Regions from separate parts of the Hydrogenophaga sp. LT287 genome, predicted to be linked through region 2. Evidence: predicted binding sites of a transcription regulator. Region 2 holds the regulator's gene; the other holds the start of a gene.

Region 1 (8,674 bases), on a different contig from region 2:
GGGGACTCGGCAACCATGCACTCGGTCGTCAGCATCAGGCTGGACACCGAAGCGGCGTTTTGCAGCGCGGTGCGGGTCACTTTCGTTGGGTCCAGAATGCCCATTTCGATCATGTCGCCGTAGGTGTCGTTGGCGGCGTTGAAGCCGTAGTTGCCCGAACCAGCCAGGATAGCGTTGACCACCACCGATGGCTCGCCACCAGCGTTGGCCACGATCTCGCGCAGAGGCGCTTCAATCGCTTTCAACACCAGCTTGATACCGGCGTCCTGGTCGGCGTTGTCACCTTTGATGGTGCCAGCGGCCTGACGGGCGCGCAGCAGGGCCACGCCACCACCGGCGACGATGCCTTCTTCCACTGCAGCGCGGGTGGCGTGCAGGGCGTCTTCCACGCGGGCTTTCTTTTCCTTCATCTCGACTTCGGTGGCAGCGCCAACCTTGATCACGGCCACACCGCCGGCCAGCTTGGCCACGCGCTCTTGCAGTTTCTCGCGGTCGTAGTCGGAGGTCGCTTCTTCGATCTGCACGCGCACTTGTTTCACGCGGGCTTCGATGTCAGCAGCAGCGCCGGCGCCGTCGATGATGATGGTGTTCTCTTTGCTGACTTCGATGCGCTTGGCCGAACCCAGATCGGCCAGCGTCACTTTTTCCAGCGTCATGCCGACTTCTTCGGCGATCACTTTGCCGCCGGTCAGGATGGCGATGTCTTCCAGCATGGCTTTGCGGCGGTCGCCGAAGCCAGGAGCCTTGACAGCCACAACCTTCAGGATGCCGCGGATGGTGTTGACCACCAGCGTCGCCAGGGCTTCGCCTTCGACGTCTTCGGCAATGATCAGCAGCGGACGGCCGGCCTTGGCCACTTGCTCCAGTGTGGGCAGCAGGTCACGGATGTTGGAAACCTTCTTGTCGTACAGCAGCACGAAAGGGTTGTCCAGCAGAGCGGCTTGCTTTTCTGGGTTGTTGATGAAGTAGGGCGACAGGTAGCCACGGTCAAACTGCATGCCTTCAACGACTTCCAGTTCGGATTCCAGTGATTTGCCGTCTTCCACGGTGATCACGCCTTCTTTGCCCACTTTGTCCATGGCATCGGCAATGATCTTGCCGATGGTTTCGTCTGCGTTGGCAGAGATGGAGCCGACCTGAGCGATTTCTTTGGACGTGGTGGTGGCCTTGGAAGCCTTCTTCAGCTCGATGATCAGGGCCGTCACAGCCTTGTCGATACCGCGCTTCAGGTCCATCGGGTTCATGCCGGCGGCCACGTACTTCATGCCTTCACGCACGATGGCCTGTGCCAGCACGGTGGCGGTGGTGGTGCCGTCGCCAGCGTTGTCCGAGGTCTTGGAAGCCACTTCCTTGACCATCTGGGCGCCCATGTTCTGCAGCTTGTCCTTAAGTTCGATCTCTTTAGCGACCGAAACACCGTCTTTCGTGACGGTAGGGGCGCCGAACGAGCGCTCCAGCACCACGTTGCGGCCTTTGGGGCCCAGGGTGACTTTGACGGCGTTGGCCAGGATGTTCACACCCTCGACCATGCGTGCGCGGGCTTCGCCGCCGAAAATGACGTCTTTTGCTGCCATGTTGATAACTCCTAGATAAATTGAACAGTTGGAGAGAGGGCGAACAAGCGCTTGGGCATTGTTCGCTCAGTCCCGCAAAATTACTTGGACTCGACGACGGCGAACAGGTCGTCTTCTTTCATCACCAGCAGTTCGTTGCCGTCGACCTTGACGGTCTGGCCGCTGTACTTGCCAAACAGAACGCGGTCACCGACCTTGACGTTCATGGCGGACAGTTCGCCTTTGTCGTTTTTCTTGCCGGGACCAACGGCCAGGATTTCGCCCTGGTCTGGCTTTTCAGCAGCGGCGTCGGGGATGACGATGCCCGAAGCGGTCTTGGTTTCGCTGTCAATACGCTTGACGATCACGCGATCGGCGAGAGGACGAAGGTTCATTGCATCTCCTGAGATAGAACGGTAAAAGGGGGGATTCAGACCGGCAGCGCCCGCTTTGAGAGCCAGCGACACCGTTGATCGACTTGGCACCGAGTGTTAGCACTCAATGTCAGCGAGTGCTAATGATAAGGGCGACCCCGCGGCTTTTCAAGACCAGGGGCTGGTTTTTTGCGCAATCCGAGGGGATTTGCGGAGCGCCACCCATCTTTCCCGTTGGTGCCACTCAGCCCATCCCTATATGCAAATGATCTAAAAGTATTTAGCTCCTCAGGCCGCGACCGCCATGATCCGCGGCCATGACGCTTCCCGAATCCACCCACGCCCTGGCCGTGGGCATCCTCCTCGTTCTCCTGTTCATCAGTTTTGTGCGCGAATGGGTCAAGCCCGACGTGGCGGTGCTGACCGCTGTGGCCTTGTTGCTGCTGACCGGCCTGCTCACGCCGGCCAAGGTGCTGGGCGTGTTCAGCAACAGTGCGCCCTTCACCATCGCCTGCCTGTTCATCATCAGCGGTGCACTCAGCCGCACCGGCTGTGTGGACTGGCTGGGCGAGCGCATCGCGCAGGCGGCGGGCCGCAGCGAGGGCCGCTTGCTGGTGGGTCTGCTGCTGGTGGGCTTGCTGGTGTCGCCCTTCATCAACAACACGCCGGTGGTGATGGTGATGATTCCGGTGGTGATCAGCCTGGCCACGCGCCTGTCGCTGAGCCCGTCGCGGCTGCTGATTCCGCTGTCTTACGCCACCATCTTGGGCGGTACGGTCACATTGGTGGGCACGTCCACCAACATCCTGGTGGACGGGGTGGCGCGCAGCATGGGGCTGGCGCCGTTCAGCATGTTCGAGATCACCGCGCCCGCGCTGGTGATCGCGTTGTTCGGTTGCACTTTCATGCTGCTGTTTGCGCGGCGCTGGCTGCCCGCGCGCGAGACGCTGACGCAGCAGTTCACCGGCCACACCGACCGCCTGTTCATGACCGAGCTGTTTGTGCCCGCCGGTTCGCGGCTGGACGGCCGCAGCCTGCAAGACGCCCGCCTGGCCAACGGCAGCGTGCAGGTGCTCAAGCTGTTCCGGGGCGAAGAAGAATGGAGCGCGCCCGCGCCTGAGACTCGCTTGCAGACCGGCGACCGCCTGGTGGTGCACTCACGCAGCAGCGCCATGGTGGACCTGCGCGGCAGTGATCTGATCGGCCTGCACGCGCCCGCGCCACAGGGCAGCGGCACTGATCTGGAAACCCTGCGCCAGCGGGATGTGGTGATCGTCGAGGCGCTGGTGGGGCAGACCTCGCGCTATGTGATGCGCCCCATCCGCGACCTGGACCTGGCCTCGCGCTACGGCATCCACCTGATCGCGGTGCACCGCAAGAACGCATCCATCGCCGATATTGGCGACGACTTCCAGCTGCAGTTTGGCGACGTGCTGCTGGTGGAGGGCGCACCGCGCCAGATCCAGCGCTTTTGCGACAACGGCGACCTGTTCGCCATCACCGAGCGCCAGCCCGCGCTGCAGCGGCGTGGCAAGGCGCCCGTCGCAGTGGGCACCATGGTGGGGGTGATGGCACTGGCGGCGTTTGACGTGATGCCCATCGAGGGGCTGGCGCTGATTGGCGCGGTGCTGGTGGTACTGACCGGCTGCCTCAAGCCCGAAGAGGCCTACAAGTCCATCGAGTGGCCGATCCTGATGCTGATCTACGGCATGCTGGCGGTGAGCGTGGCCATGCGCGATTCGGGCCTGTCGGCGCTGGCCGCGCAGTCGCTGGTGCAGTGGGGCGGCGGGCTCTCGCCATGGCTGGTGCTGTCGCTGGTGATCCTGGCCACGTCCATTGCCACCGAGTTCATCAGCAACAACGCGGTGGCGGTGCTGTTCACGCCGGTGGTGATCGGGGTGGCGCTGGAGCTGGGCGTGGACCCCCGGCCCTTTGTGGTTGGCATCATGTTTGCGGCCAGCTTCAGCTTTGCCACCCCCATCGGCTACCAAACCAACACCCTGGTCTACAGCGCCGGCAACTACCGATTCAGCGACTTCGCGCGCCTGGGCGTGCCCATGAACATGCTCACCTGGGCGGCGTCCAGCTTGCTGATTCCCCTGTTCTGGCCGTTTTATACAAGTTGAGGATGGCCCGGCTTCAGACGGATCAGGCACCGTTGTATGGCCAGTGGTGGAGTTTGGGTTGGGTTTTCCAGACAGCTGACCGCCTGCAGCCGGATGCTCAGTGCGGAAGCTCAATGCCGTTGGCTGAGACGGCGTGCACCTAGATTGCCCGTGCACTGAACAGCCCCCCGCCTCCGGCGGCAAAGACCGCGCATGCCGGGGGCTGATGTTGCTTAAGTCGTGTGGTTTTTGGGTTGGCGCAGCCACACCACCACCAGCGTCACAACGGTCAGTGGAATTACAAAACCGATCATCGTGGCAGAGAAGGCGGGCAGGGCAGCGTGCTGCTGAGCGGCCAGAAGCAGATAGGCTACGTAAGCCACGTAGTAGCCCAGAAACACGGCGCCTTCCCAGCGCGCAATTTCACGCCCGGTGACGAAAATGGGCAAGCAGGCCAGCGCAACGGCCAGCATGACCCAGATGTCAAAGTTGAGCATCGACGGTGCAATCGCCAAGCCGTCGCTGCCGGCCACCAGTCCGCTCAGGCCTACACAGCCAAGAATGTTGAACGTGTTGCTGCCAACGACGTTGCCCACAGCAATGTCGCGCTCACCCTTGATGGCTGCAGTCAACGAGGTGGCCACCTCCGGCATGGAGGTGCCTGCTGCCACGATGGTGAGGCCGATAACCACATCACTCACCCCAAAGGACTTCGCAAAAACCACGGATGAGCTCACCAGCCAGTCGGACCCGACGACCAGCAGCGCGAGCCCAACAACGATCAAGCCGAGTTGGCCGGCCCAGTGCGCATCCCACGCGCCCTGCTGGGCAGGACGCACTTCGGCATCGAATTCGGTCGCCTGTTGTGCGCTTTCTTTTCTCGACTGAATGACCAGAAACGCCGTGTAGGACACCATCAAGACCAGCAAGAGCAGGCCCTCCCAGACCTGAATATTGCCGTCAAGCGCCATCACGAGCAGCAGCAGGGAAGCCCCCAACATGATGGGAATTTCTTGCCGAATCAGCTGTACGTGGACCACCAGCGGCACGATCAGCGCGCTGATGCCGAGAATGAACAGCACGTTGAAGATGTTGCTGCCGACGACGTTGCCAATGGCGATATCGCCTTTACCCTCAAGCACAGCACCGGTCGACACAGCCATTTCTGGGGCGCTGGTGCCAAATGCCACGATGGTCAGCCCGACCACCAGTGGCGAGAGTCCAAACGAAAGCGCCAGCTTCGACGCTCCGCGAACGAGCGAGTTGGCACCGGCGACCAAGGCCACCAAGCCTGCTGCAAACCACAACGACTGTATCCAGAGCATATTGACCCACTTTTAGGCGGCCGAGGGGCCGCAGGTGAAACGTCGAGGAACCGCAAACAAAAAGAGCTAAACCCGTAATCATATGAGAAAAAATTTGTGGGTTAGAGGGAGTTAATTCAGCTTTTGGCTGATACTTCTTCCGGTGAAAGTGCGGGGTTTGAGATGAGGCATAGTTGACATGATTGCTGGCCAAACCGCGGTCCTGCCCGGCAAAAACGCACACATGGGCTGCGTCTTCATATGCCCGAGTCGGCGATTCGACCTGTGCTTTGGTGGTTCAGGGTCAAGCAAAAAACAACATGAAATCTTTGGATAGCCGTCCGGGTGGTCAGATGCGCGGGAAATCTTTGTCGCAGGTTCTGGCGGATCTGGCCCATCAGGGCAAGAGCGAGCGAATCTGCATCAAAGACCTGTTGGATGCCCTCGGGGATCGAGCCATCGGTGCGCTGATGTTTGTCTTTGCGGTCCCTGGCATCCTGCCAGTTCCACCCGGTGTGTCCACCATCCTGGGCACGCCGCTGATTTTTCTGTCGGTCCAGTTGATGCTAGATTTGCGCCCCTGGCTGCCGGCCATCATCAGCCAGCGCTCGCTGCTTCGTAGCGACTTCCAGGCGCTGATCCGCCGAATTCTTCCGTGGTTGGTCAGGGCGGAGCGCCTGTTGCGCCCTCGTTACGCGGTGCTTTCGACGCCGCCCATAGAGAACGTGATTGGGCTGCTGTGTCTGTTGTTGTCGGTCACGCTGGCGCTGCCCATTCCGCTGGGAAACACATTGCCTGCCTTGGCCATCGGTATTTTGGCTCTCGGTGTGCTGGAAAAAGACGGTCTCTGGGTTCTGGCTGGCTTCGTGGCTGCAGCGCTTGCCGCCACGGTGGTGTCTGGCGTGGTGTTCGCCATGCTCCAGGCGGCTGTCTTCCTTGTTGGTCAGTTGTTTCATTGATGCGCCCGGTTGTGTTCCATTTTTTTCGTGAGCGGTGGCGAGGCAAGACGCCGTTGCCGCGTTTGTTCTGGATCGACTTGCTCGCGACAGCGACCGTGTTGAACTTGCTCTTTGGATTTGTCTCACTGCTGATGCTGGCAAAACGGGTGGACTGGGCATGGGTGTTTGCTGTGCATGCGTTGGTCATCCCTTACAACGCGTTTTTGGTGGTGTCGATATGGCGCCATGCGAAAACACCACCTTGGATGAGGGCTGCATCCGCTGTCTGGTTGCTGGTGGCTTTTGCTATCTGAGTCCCGTCTCAGGGCTGTACCTGCGAGTGTTCAGGTGCTTTGTGGGTGGACATTGCGCTGGCCCAAAAAACATGTACGTCAAGGGTGGAAAATGAGCCGATATGTCTATTTCAACGTTTGACTCGACGTTCGAGCGGTTGGCGCTGTTGATCCCAGGTCATTGGGACAAGGTCATCGTCTCGGTGATCCTCATCGGCCTCGCGCTGCTTTTTTCTCAAATTTGGGCCCGGTATCTGGCCCGCGGGCAGATTTCTGCGCAGAAACGCAGGCTGCACCTGGTGTGGGCGCGCAACATTATTTGGTTCGCTGCCTTGCTCGCGATCATTTCGCTGTGGGCTTCCACGATCGCGGGTTTTGCGCTTTCGCTGGCCGCCGTGGCGGGTGCGCTGTTGATTGTGAGCAAAGAGTTGGTGATGTGCGTGCACGGCTACCTCTATGTCACCTTGGTTCAGCCGTTCAAGGTGGGTGATGTCATCGAATTTGGCGCCCTCAAGGGCCGGGTGATCGACATCGACATGTTCGCCACCACGCTGACCGAATTTGACGCGGCCGGCCAGGTGATCGGGAACGTGGCCGAGTTTCCCAACGGCTTGCTGCTCACCACGCCGCTCAGGAACATGTCGCCAACGGGCGCTTTCTCCCTGCATCACGTCCGGATCCCCGTTCCCGAGGCGTTCGTCCACGATCTTGACCGGATTGAAGCCGCGTCCATGGCCGCAGCCGAGCGCGTCACCAGCCCATGGCGCGACGAGGCCATTGCCCATTTCAGAAAGGTGTCTGAAGAGCAGTTCATTCATTTCCCCTCAGGCAAGAACAAGGTGTCCTGGGATTTTTCTGATCCGGAACACCTGGTCCTGGTGGTGAGGGTGGCCTGCCCGAGCGATGAACGCTCCGCTGTGGAGCAGGCCGTTTTCCGCGAAACATGGAAAGCGCTGGTGTCACCACCTTCGTCCCCCAGCGCCGATTGACGGGCCTCTCCCGCGATGAACAGCCCGGCCTGGCTCCTGACCAGGGCTTTGACCGCCGCACCCTGAGCGTTTATGGACGGAGCACTGGCCCTGCCCGCTGCCACTCAGATCGTCAGTTCAGCCAAGGCCGAGCGTGGAAAGTCGAGCTCGGGTTCGAGGCCTTCAAAGGGCAGGGTGAAATAGAAAGTGCAGCCTAGGCCGGGCGCGCTTTCGGCCCAGATGCGGCCGGCGTGGCGTTCGATGATGCGCTGCGACAGCGCCAGCCCGGTGCCGGTGCCTTCAAAGTCCATGGAATGGTGCTGGCGCTGGAACATGACGAACAGGTTGTGTGCCTTTTCCAGGTCAAAGCCCACGCCGTTGTCGTGCACATAGAAAGTGCGGCCGCCCACGGGGTTGACCTTCCAGCCCACTTCGATGCGCGCTTTTTCGCGTGGGCGCGTGTACTTCACCGAGTTGTTCAGCAGGTTGCTCCAGGCTTGCGCCAGCAACATGGCGTCGCCGCGCACGATCGGCAGGTCTTCCTCGATCACCCATTCGATGTTGCGATCCGGGTTTTCCTGGCGCAGGTGGGCAATCACGCCTTCGAGCAGGGGCGCCAAGGGCACCGGTTGCGACTCGATGGCGACTCGGCCCAGGCGCGCGTATTCCAGCAAACCTTCAATCATGTGGCTCATGCGCTTGCTGGCCTTGGCTGTCGAGTTCAGGTACTGCGTCACGAGTTTGTCGCTGGACTCACCCAGCTGCTCTTGCAGCAAGCTCACGAAACTGGCGATGTGGCGCAGCGGCGCGCGCAGGTCGTGCGAGACCATGTGCGAGAACACGTCCAGGTCTTTGTTGGCGGCGACCAGCTGCTGTGTGCGCTCGGCCACGCGTTTTTCCAGCTCGCGGTTGAGGTCGTTCATCACGTCCTCCAGGCTCTTGGCGGCGGTCATGTCGCGGGTGATGCTGGACAGGCCTTGCAGCTCGCCCGTTTCGTTGCGCAAGGCCGTCAACACCGTGTGGGCCCAGAAGCGCGAGCCATCGTCGCGCTGGCGCCAGCCGCGGGTTTCCCATTGGCCGTGGGCTTTGGCCAGGCGCAACACCTGGTCGGGGTCCACTTCATCTTCGCCGGCGTTGTC
Region 2 (8,674 bases):
CCAGCTACCACAGCACGCTATAATCCAAGGCGTTGCCGGTGTAGCTCAGTCGGTAGAGCAGCTCATTCGTAATGAGAAGGTCGGGTGTTCGATTCATCTCTCCGGCACCAACGTACACAAGAAAAGCCCGCTATGAAATTAATAGTGGGCTTTTTCTTTTTCCGGCGGACACAGCCTTTTTGAAGGCGTCAGCAAGACGAATATCCTCGCCCGGGCAACATCACCAGACAGTACACCGCCATGAGACTCAGCGTGGGGGCTCAAACAATGGCGCGACACAGCCATCGAAATCGTTGTGGTTCAGCAGGGCGTTGAGCCCAGGGGAAACACCTTGCCGCCGGTCCAACTTGACTTCAGCAGATGGGCGGCAGAAACAGAAAACCCCGGAAACCTTGCGATTTCCGGGGTGTCTATTTGGTGCGGCTGGCAGGAATTGAACCCACGACCCCTTGGTTCGTAGCCAAGTACTCTATCCAACTGAGCTACAGCCGCGAAGCCTTGTATTGTAGCAGCGTTTTCAGACCAATTTTCTGCAACAAGGCTGAGGAGTATCTTGGTAGGCCGTGACAGACTTGAACTGTCGACCAAAGGATTATGAGTCCTCTGCTCTAACCAACTGAGCTAACGGCCCCAAGAGCGCTCGATTGTAGAGGCTTGCGGACGCGCTTACTTTCCGTGGCTGAGCGCGTTGCTCACCAGCTTGGATGTGACGTCCACAATCTGGATCATGCGTTCGTAAGGCATGCGCTGCGGCCCTATGACGCCGAGTGTGCCGACCACCTGGCCGTCAACTTCATAGGGTGCCGTGACCACAGACAGGTCTTCAAACGGTACCACCTGGCTTTCGCCGCCAATGTAAATGCGAACACCGTCTGCCTGGGCCGACACATCGAGCAGGCGGATGAGTTGGGTTTTTTGCTCGAACAGATCGAACATGCGTCGCAGGTTGCCCATGTCGCTTGAAAACTCGCTCACAGACAACAGGTTGCGCTCGCCAGACACCACCACTTCTTCTTGTGCGGCATCGGCCTCTGCGCCGATTTCAACGGCGGCTTTCATCAGGTCGGCGATTTCACCGCGCAGGGCGTCCACTTCGGTCTTCAGCCGTTCACGCACCGCTTCCATGGCAAGGCCCGAGTAGTGGGCGTTGAGGAAGTTGGCTGCCTCCAGCAATTGCGACTGGGTGAAGTTGACCTGGGTGTGGATGATGCGGTTTTGCACATCGCCTTCAGGCGAGACGATGATGACCAGCACCCGGCGCTCGGAGAGGCTGAGAAATTCAATGTGGCGAAACACGGACGCGCGCCGCGGCGCCATGACGACGCCCACAAAATGCGACAGGCTGGACAACATTTGCGCGGCGTGGCTGATGACGCGTTGCGGCTGGCCGGCGTCAAAACCTTGGCCCGTCATGTCGCTCATGGGGGCGAACCCATCGCGCCTGACCGTGAGCATGGTGTCGACAAACAGGCGGTAGCCCCGGGCCGTGGGAATGCGCCCGGCCGAGGTGTGGGGGCTGGTGATCAGGCCCAACTCTTCCAGGTCGCTCATCACGTTGCGAATGGTGGCGGGAGAAAGCTCCAACCCCGCGGCTTTGGCGAGCGTGCGAGAACCCACGGGCTGTCCGTCGGCGATGTATCGCTCAACGAGGGCTTTGAGCAGCAGCTTGGCGCGGTCATCTAACATGGTTTCATTTTAGGAGGGTCTGCTCCCGCGTGGCGGCCGCATAGCAAGGGTTTCCGGGCAAACCACTACAAAGAAGCTATGTTGTAATTTGCCGATGAGTCTGCCATCCGACACCAGGTCTGCACCACCCCGAGAGCGCCGGCCGCTGCGCTTTGCGCATGTGGTCATCATCGGCAAATACCACGCGCCGGGCTCGCGCAACGCGGTGGACGAAATTGCCCACTTTTTGCATGCCGAGGGTTGCGACGTGTCGCTTGAGCAGGAAACGGCGCTGAACACCGGCTTGCTGCAGTACCCGGCACTGGATGTGCCGGCCATGGGCAACACCTGTGACTTGGCGCTGGTGGTGGGCGGCGACGGCACCATGCTGGGCATTGGTCGCCAGCTGGCGCGCTACGGGGTACCGCTGGTGGGCATCAACCAGGGCCGGCTGGGCTTCATCACCGACATTCCCTTTGAAAGCTACCGCGAAAAACTGCGGCCCATGCTGCGCGGTGAATACGAGGACGACCCGCGCGCCCTGATGGCAGCCAGCGTGTGGCGTGATGGCCGCTGTGTGTTTGAAGCCACCGCGCTGAACGACGTGGTGGTGAACCGGGGTGGTGTGGCCAGCATGATTGAGCTGCGGGTGGAGGTGGACGGCCATTTTGTGGCCAACCAGCGGGCCGACGGTCTGATCATCTCCACACCCACGGGCTCCACGGCCTATGCCCTGTCGGCCGGAGGGCCGCTGCTGCACCCGGCCATTGGTGGCTGGGTGATGGTACCGATCGCGCCGCACACCCTGTCCAACCGGCCGATCGTCTTGCCCTCCAGCAGCGAGATTGCGGTGGAAATCGTGTCCGGCAAAGACGCGAGCGCGAACTTTGACATGCAGTCGCTCACCAGCCTGATGCACGGCGACCGCATTGTGGTGCGCCGCTCCGAACACGCCCTGCGTTTGCTGCACCCGGTGGGCTGGAGCTATTTCGACACCCTGCGCAAAAAACTGCACTGGAACGAAGGGGCCTGAAAGGCCGGTCACAATACGGGCGACACCCCAAAACCCGACCCTGGATTCCGACGTTCATGAGCCTCAGACGCATCGTTTTGCGCGACTTCGTCATCGTGCAGTCCCTGGACCTGGACTTGGGCAGCGGCTTCTCGGTATTGACTGGAGAAACCGGCGCCGGCAAGTCCATCCTGATCGACGCCCTGCAATTGGCCTTGGGTGCCCGAGCCGACAGCGGCGTGGTGCGCGAGGGTGCCGCCCGCTGCGAAATTGCCGCCGAGTTTGACGTTTCGCCCGCGCTCACACCCTGGCTTGAAGAGCAAGGCTTCCCGGTGGAAGACGCCCTGCTGCTTCGCCGCACGGTGGATACCGAAGGCCGCAGCCGCGCCTGGATCAACGGCAGCGCCGCCACCATGACCCAGCTGAAGGCGCTGGCCAACGACCTGGTAGACATTCATGGCCAGCACGCCTGGCAAAGTCTGACCCGGTCGGAAGCTGTGCGCGGGTTGCTGGATGCCTACGCGGGCGTGGACACGACCGCAGCCCAGCAGGGCTGGGCCGAATGGCGCAGCAAACGCAAGGCGCTGGAAACCGCCACCGAGCGTCAGAACACGCTGCAACAAGAGAGCGAGCGCTTGGCCTGGCAAATTGCCGAACTCGACAAGCTCACCCCGCTGCCCGATGAATGGGCCGAACTGAACACCCAACACAGCCGCCTGGCCCACGCGCAAGCCTTGCTGGACGCGGTGCAGGTGGCGGTGTCGGCGCTGGACGACGACGAACCCAGCGCGGGCAGCCTGCTGCACCGCGCGCTCAGCGCGCTGCAGGCACAGGCGCACATCGAACCGCAGTTTGCCGATGCCATTGAGGCGCTGGAAGCCGCGCTGGCGGGCGTGCAAGACACCGTGCACAGCCTGCACCAGTACGCCCGGCGCACCGAACAAGATCCTGCCAGCCTGGAAGCGCTGGACGAACGGCTGTCGCAATGGGTGTCTCTGGCGCGGCGCTACCGCCGTCCGCCCGAAGAATTGGCCGACCTGCACGCGCAGTGGAAGACGGAGCTGGCCCGTGTTGACCAAGCGCTGGATCTGGCCGCCTTGCAGCGGGACGAGCGCCAGGCCTGGCAAGCCTTCTCATCCGCCTTGCAAGTGCTGACGAAAAAACGCCAGCAAGCCGCACCCAAACTGTCCAAGGCGGTTTCGGACACCATGCAGACCCTGGGCATGCAGGGTGGCCGCTTTGAAGTGAGCCTGCAGCGGCTGGAAGAACCGCAAGCCGAGGGCTGGGAACAGGTGGAATTTTTGGTGGCGGGCCACAGCGGCGTGACCCCTCGCCCGGTGGGCAAAGTGGCGTCTGGCGGCGAACTCTCGCGCATTGCCTTGGCCATTTCTGTCGTGACCAGCCGTTTGGGGCAGGCACCCACCTTGATTTTTGACGAAGTGGACTCGGGCATTGGCGGCGCAGTGGCCCACACCGTGGGCCAGTTGCTGCGCCAGCTGGGTGCCGACCGACAGGTGCTTGCCGTGACCCACCTGCCCCAAGTAGCCGCCTGCGCTGACCACCACCTGCTGGTGAGCAAACAGCAGGCTGGCCCGCAGACGGTGAGCACCGTCAAGGCCATCACACCGCAGGGCCGTGTGAGCGAACTGGCCCGCATGCTGGGTGGCAGCGAAGCGTCTGAAGTGTCGCTCGCCCACGCCCGCGAACTGCTGGCCAACTGAATGACCGCCACCATGCCCGCACCCCCATCCCACGCGATCGAACTGGTGCTGATCACCGGCATGTCCGGCTCCGGCAAGTCCGTCGCGCTGACCGCACTGGAAGACGTGGGCTTCTATTGCGTGGACAACCTGCCGCCTGAGCTGCTGGAGCCGTTCATTGCCCTGGAGCAGAGCCACCGGGCCGAAAAGGTGGCGATTGCCATGGACGTGCGCAGCGCAGCGTCGCTGCCGGGTCTGCCCCAGCGGCTGGCTGCGCTGCAAAAGCACCCCGGCCGCCAGGTGAACCTGACCATTCTTTTTCTGGATGCCAACACCGACACGCTGGTGCGGCGTTTTTCAGAAACCCGGCGCCTGCACCCGCTATCGCTCAAAACCAGCCACGACCAGCGCCGCGCGCTGACCGACGCGATTGAGCACGAGCGCGAACTGCTGGCCGAGCTGCACGAGCTGGCCTTGGTGATGGACACCAGCCTGATTCGGCCGGCCCAGTTGCGCAGCCAGATCAAGGACATGCTGGGCGCCTCGCAGTCGCCGCTGACGCTGGTGTTTGAGTCCTTTGCCTTCAAGCGCGGTGTGCCGATGGATGCAGACTTCATGTTTGACGTGCGCATGCTGCCCAACCCGCATTACGAACCCGAGCTCAAGGCCCTCACGGGACGCGACGCGCCAGTGGCCGATTACCTGGCCAACCAGCCCGAAGTGGCGCAAATGCGTGAGCAAATCATGGCGTTTCTGCAGCATTGGCTGCCCCACATGCTGCGCGACCACCGCAGCTATGTGACCGTGGCCATTGGCTGCACAGGCGGGCAACACCGCTCGGTCTACCTGGTGGAGCAACTGGCGCAAGCCTTTGGTACCGAATGGAGCACGCGCGTGCGGCACCGCGAAGTCAATGGGTGGCCACAACCACCTGCCTCGACTGACAACACCAGCGCCTGAGCGCATCACGGCTCAGGCGCTCAGGCTGGCGTACCGTCCAGCCAAGGCGCCAGCAACAACCGCACCGGAGCGGGCAGGCCGTGCCCATGCAGTGCTGCAGCGTCCACCCAGGCGCCCGGCATGTCGCTGAGCACAGGCAGCGGCGCATCCACCACCAGCAAGCGCGGGTGCAGACGCAGTTCGCGGTGTGTCAGGCTGTGTGCCACTGACTCCAGCTCGCGCACTCCTTGCCGCAAGGGCTGCGGCAGCGTGTCCAAAAGGGCAGCCTCGCTGTCAAACACCGGGGGACAATACAAGCCTGCCCAAATGCCCGGCGCTGGTCGGCGCGCCAGCCAGATACGCTCACGGCCCGGCGCCCCCGACTCGCGCAACAACAGCAGCCACCAGCTTTCGTGCCGGCGCTTCACCGCGCGGGTCTTGACCGGGTAATTCGACACCGTGCTGACTTCGCGCGCACGGCAGATCGTTTGCACCGGGCAGCGTTCGCAGGCCGGACGGCTGCGTGTGCACAGTGTGGCACCCAGATCCATCAGACCCTGGGTGTAAGCGGTCATGTCGTCGGGCGACGGGGCATGGGGCAGCAGGCCCTGGGCCAGATCCCACAGCTCGCGCTGGCGCGCGGTCTGCGCCAGGTCGCCGTCAAAAGCCAGCAGGCGCGACAGCACCCGGCGCACGTTGCCGTCCACGATGGACACCCGTTCGCCGTGGCAAAACGCCGCGATCGCCGCAGCGGTGGAAGTGCCAATGCCAGGCAGCGTCTGCAGCGCGGCAGCATTGCCGGGAAACACACCACCGTGCTCAGCAACCACCGCCTGGGCACAGCGGTGCAGGTTGCGTGCACGGCTGTAATACCCCAGCCCTGCCCAGAGGGCCATCACCTCGTCGGCACTGGCTTCGGCCAGCGCTTGAACGTTAGGAAACTGGTCCAGGAAGCGGGGAAAGTACGACAGCACCGTGCTCACCTGGGTCTGCTGCAGCATGACTTCAGACAACCACACCCGGTACGGATCGCGGGTGTGCTGCCATGGCAAGCCACTGCGGCCGTGCAGGCGCTGCCAGTCGATCAGCAGCCGGGCAAATGCCAACGGCAGGCCACTGCCTGCGTTCACCTCCGCGGCGCTCATGCTGCGGGGGTGCTCTCGGGCTCTTCTTCGGGTGCTGCCAGCAGGTGGTCGGTCAGCTCGGACAGTTTGGCGTCCACCAAATTGAGCTCGGCCTGCTGCGACTGCAGTTCGCGAATGCGCTCGTCGAGGCCACCCGCCGCCTGCTGAATGCGCGCAACCGCCTCAATGCGGCGCGAAAAATTGCGGCGCCGCTCACGCAGCTGGGCGTCGAGCTGGGCCGCTGCCGACTTGTTCCACAGCTCCACCTCGTTGACGGCTGTGTCGTAAACCACCCGCAGACGGCTCATGAGCGCTCGGGCCAGACGCTCGGCAAATTCCGGCTGTGCCAGACGCAAGGCATTGCCCAGGCTGAGGTACTGCAAATGGCTTTTTTCGATCAGGTCGAGCTCACGCGCGTAGTGCGCCAGCTGGGGTGGCGTGGGTGCCTGCAGCGAAAAACCGTACTCGGCATTGAGGCCCTTGAAACTGCCCTCCAGCATGGACTGGATATCACCCGCCAGCTTGTGCGCCCGGGCCAGATCAGCCCGCAAGCGCTCAAAAGTGTGCCCATAAGCCCGCTTGACACCCAGCTTGATGCCAGGCTGCTTGAGTGCACGGGCCAGTTCGGCCACCTCGGTTTTGAGATGCGTGGCGCTGAGCAAGACAAAAAGGTCTTTCAGCAGACGCAGATGCACCGAACGCACCGCCTGAATCTTGGCCCCGCTGGCGTCGAAATCGGCCTGCTCCTGCTCAATGCGCAACCGCATCTGCTTGATCACGCCCACGTTTTTGCCGCGAAGCCCCTCCAGCTCCTGCACCTGCTCCACCAAGTCCCGGGCGCGGATGTGCACCAGGCGGCCGGTTTCCTGGCGCAACAGCTGAATGCCCGAGCCCACCACCGAGCTCAATATCTTGCGGCGCTGGCCCAGCAAGCCCACGCCCAACGCGGTTTCCAGCTCCATCAAATTGCTGGCTTCCAGCAGCTTGTCGTCGCCATTGACCTTGGCCAGCAAACCTTTTTGCGCGGAAACCGCCAGCACCTGCCGGGGCGAAAGGCCCAGGATGTCGGCAGAGTCGGTGCGTTGCGAGGCAATTTGCAGCTGCACCTGCTCTGGCGAGCTCAGCGCATCCCACATGGTGTCAATCTTGTTCAGCACCACCAGGCGCGATGCTTTGCGCTCTCCCAACACCGCCAGGTGCTGGCGCCAGATGGTGAGGTCCGACTTGGTCACGCCGGTGTCGGCCGCCAAAATAAACACCACCGCATGCGCCTGCGGCAACAGGCTGACCGTCAACTCGGGCTCGGCGCCAATGGCATTGAGTCCCGGTGTGTCCAGAATCACCAAGCCCTGTTTGAGCAATGGGTGCGCCATGTTGATCAAGGCGTGGCGCCACTTCGGTACTTCGATCAATCCGTCCGACCCCACCAGCGGGTTGTCCTCGGGCACCTCGTCGTCCCAGAAACCCAGGGCGGCCGCTTCCGACTTGCTCACCCTGCGCACCTCAGCCACCTTTTGAATCGCCTTGGCCAGTTGTTTCGGGTCATTGACATCCAGATCAATGCGTTCCCACTTGTCGGGCGCGTTGCGCCAGTCCAGCAGCGACTGGGGCTGCAGCCGGGTTTCAATGGGCAGCAGCCGCAGGCAAGGCGGCACCTCAGCGTCATAGCCCAGCTCGGTGGGACACATGGTGGTGCGCCCGGCACTGGCCGGCATGATGCGGCGCCCATAGCCAGCAAAAAACACCGCGTTGATCAGCTCGGACTTGCCGCGCGAAAACTCGGCCACAAAGGCCACCGTGATCTTGTCGTTCTTGACCTGCGCGTGCAGCTGCTCCAGCCGGTCGCGTACACCCGCTTCCATCAGATCGTGGTCGGTCAGCCATTCCGAAAGCAGCCTAAGCCGCAAGGCAAACTGCTTGCGCCAAGCGCCGTGCTGATCAAAGTCCTGATTGAAGCTCATGGGCCATGTTCTGTAGTGATTCTTCAATATAGCACCGGGCCCGTGGCGCATAGGGCCCGGCAGCCAGAACCCCCAGCTCTCGGGACGAGCGGCTTACGGCTTCTGGCAGTGAGGACAAAAAAACGTGGACCGCTGCCCTTGGCGGATGCTTTTGATGGGCGTGTCGCACACCCGGCAAGGCAAACCATCGCGCCCGTACACCATGGCGTCCAGCTGGAAGTAGCCGCTCTGCCCTTCAGCGCTTGAAAAGTCGCGCAGGGTGCTGCCACCCAG

What was found. Region 2 encodes HrcA, which represses chaperone genes, less so after heat shock. Its sites were predicted from a motif close to TTAGCACTCNNNNNNNNNGAGTGCTAA; they were not measured.
Region 1: AC0GNR_RS07015 (co-chaperone GroES) is a predicted target of HrcA. The motif match lies at 2,045-2,071, and genes of this name have one in related genera.

What each region holds. Positions count from the first base shown of each region.
Region 1 covers NZ_JBVPZC010000006.1:41,602-50,275, forward strand. Annotated here, with positions in the region: gene groL (chaperonin GroEL) at 1-1,574, opposite strand, end outside; gene AC0GNR_RS07015 (co-chaperone GroES) at 1,655-1,948, opposite strand; gene AC0GNR_RS07020 (SLC13 family permease) at 2,245-4,053, shown strand; gene AC0GNR_RS07025 (calcium/sodium antiporter) at 4,266-5,357, opposite strand; gene AC0GNR_RS07030 (exopolysaccharide biosynthesis protein) at 5,657-6,295, shown strand; gene AC0GNR_RS07035 (hypothetical protein) at 6,307-6,588, shown strand; gene AC0GNR_RS07040 (mechanosensitive ion channel family protein) at 6,690-7,556, shown strand; gene AC0GNR_RS07045 (PAS domain-containing sensor histidine kinase) at 7,661-8,674, opposite strand, start outside.
Region 2 covers NZ_JBVPZC010000004.1:123,278-131,951, reverse strand. Annotated here, with positions in the region: gene AC0GNR_RS05555 (class 1 fructose-bisphosphatase) at 1-23, shown strand, start outside; tRNA gene AC0GNR_RS05550 (tRNA-Thr) at 35-110, shown strand; tRNA gene AC0GNR_RS05545 (tRNA-Arg) at 416-492, opposite strand; tRNA gene AC0GNR_RS05540 (tRNA-Ile) at 555-631, opposite strand; gene hrcA (heat-inducible transcriptional repressor HrcA) at 667-1,686, opposite strand; gene AC0GNR_RS05530 (NAD kinase) at 1,781-2,698, shown strand; gene recN (DNA repair protein RecN) at 2,755-4,398, shown strand; gene rapZ (RNase adapter RapZ) at 4,399-5,337, shown strand; gene mutY (A/G-specific adenine glycosylase) at 5,358-6,461, opposite strand; gene AC0GNR_RS05510 (dynamin family protein) at 6,458-8,401, opposite strand; gene mutM (bifunctional DNA-formamidopyrimidine glycosylase/DNA-(apurinic or apyrimidinic site) lyase) at 8,495-8,674, opposite strand, start outside.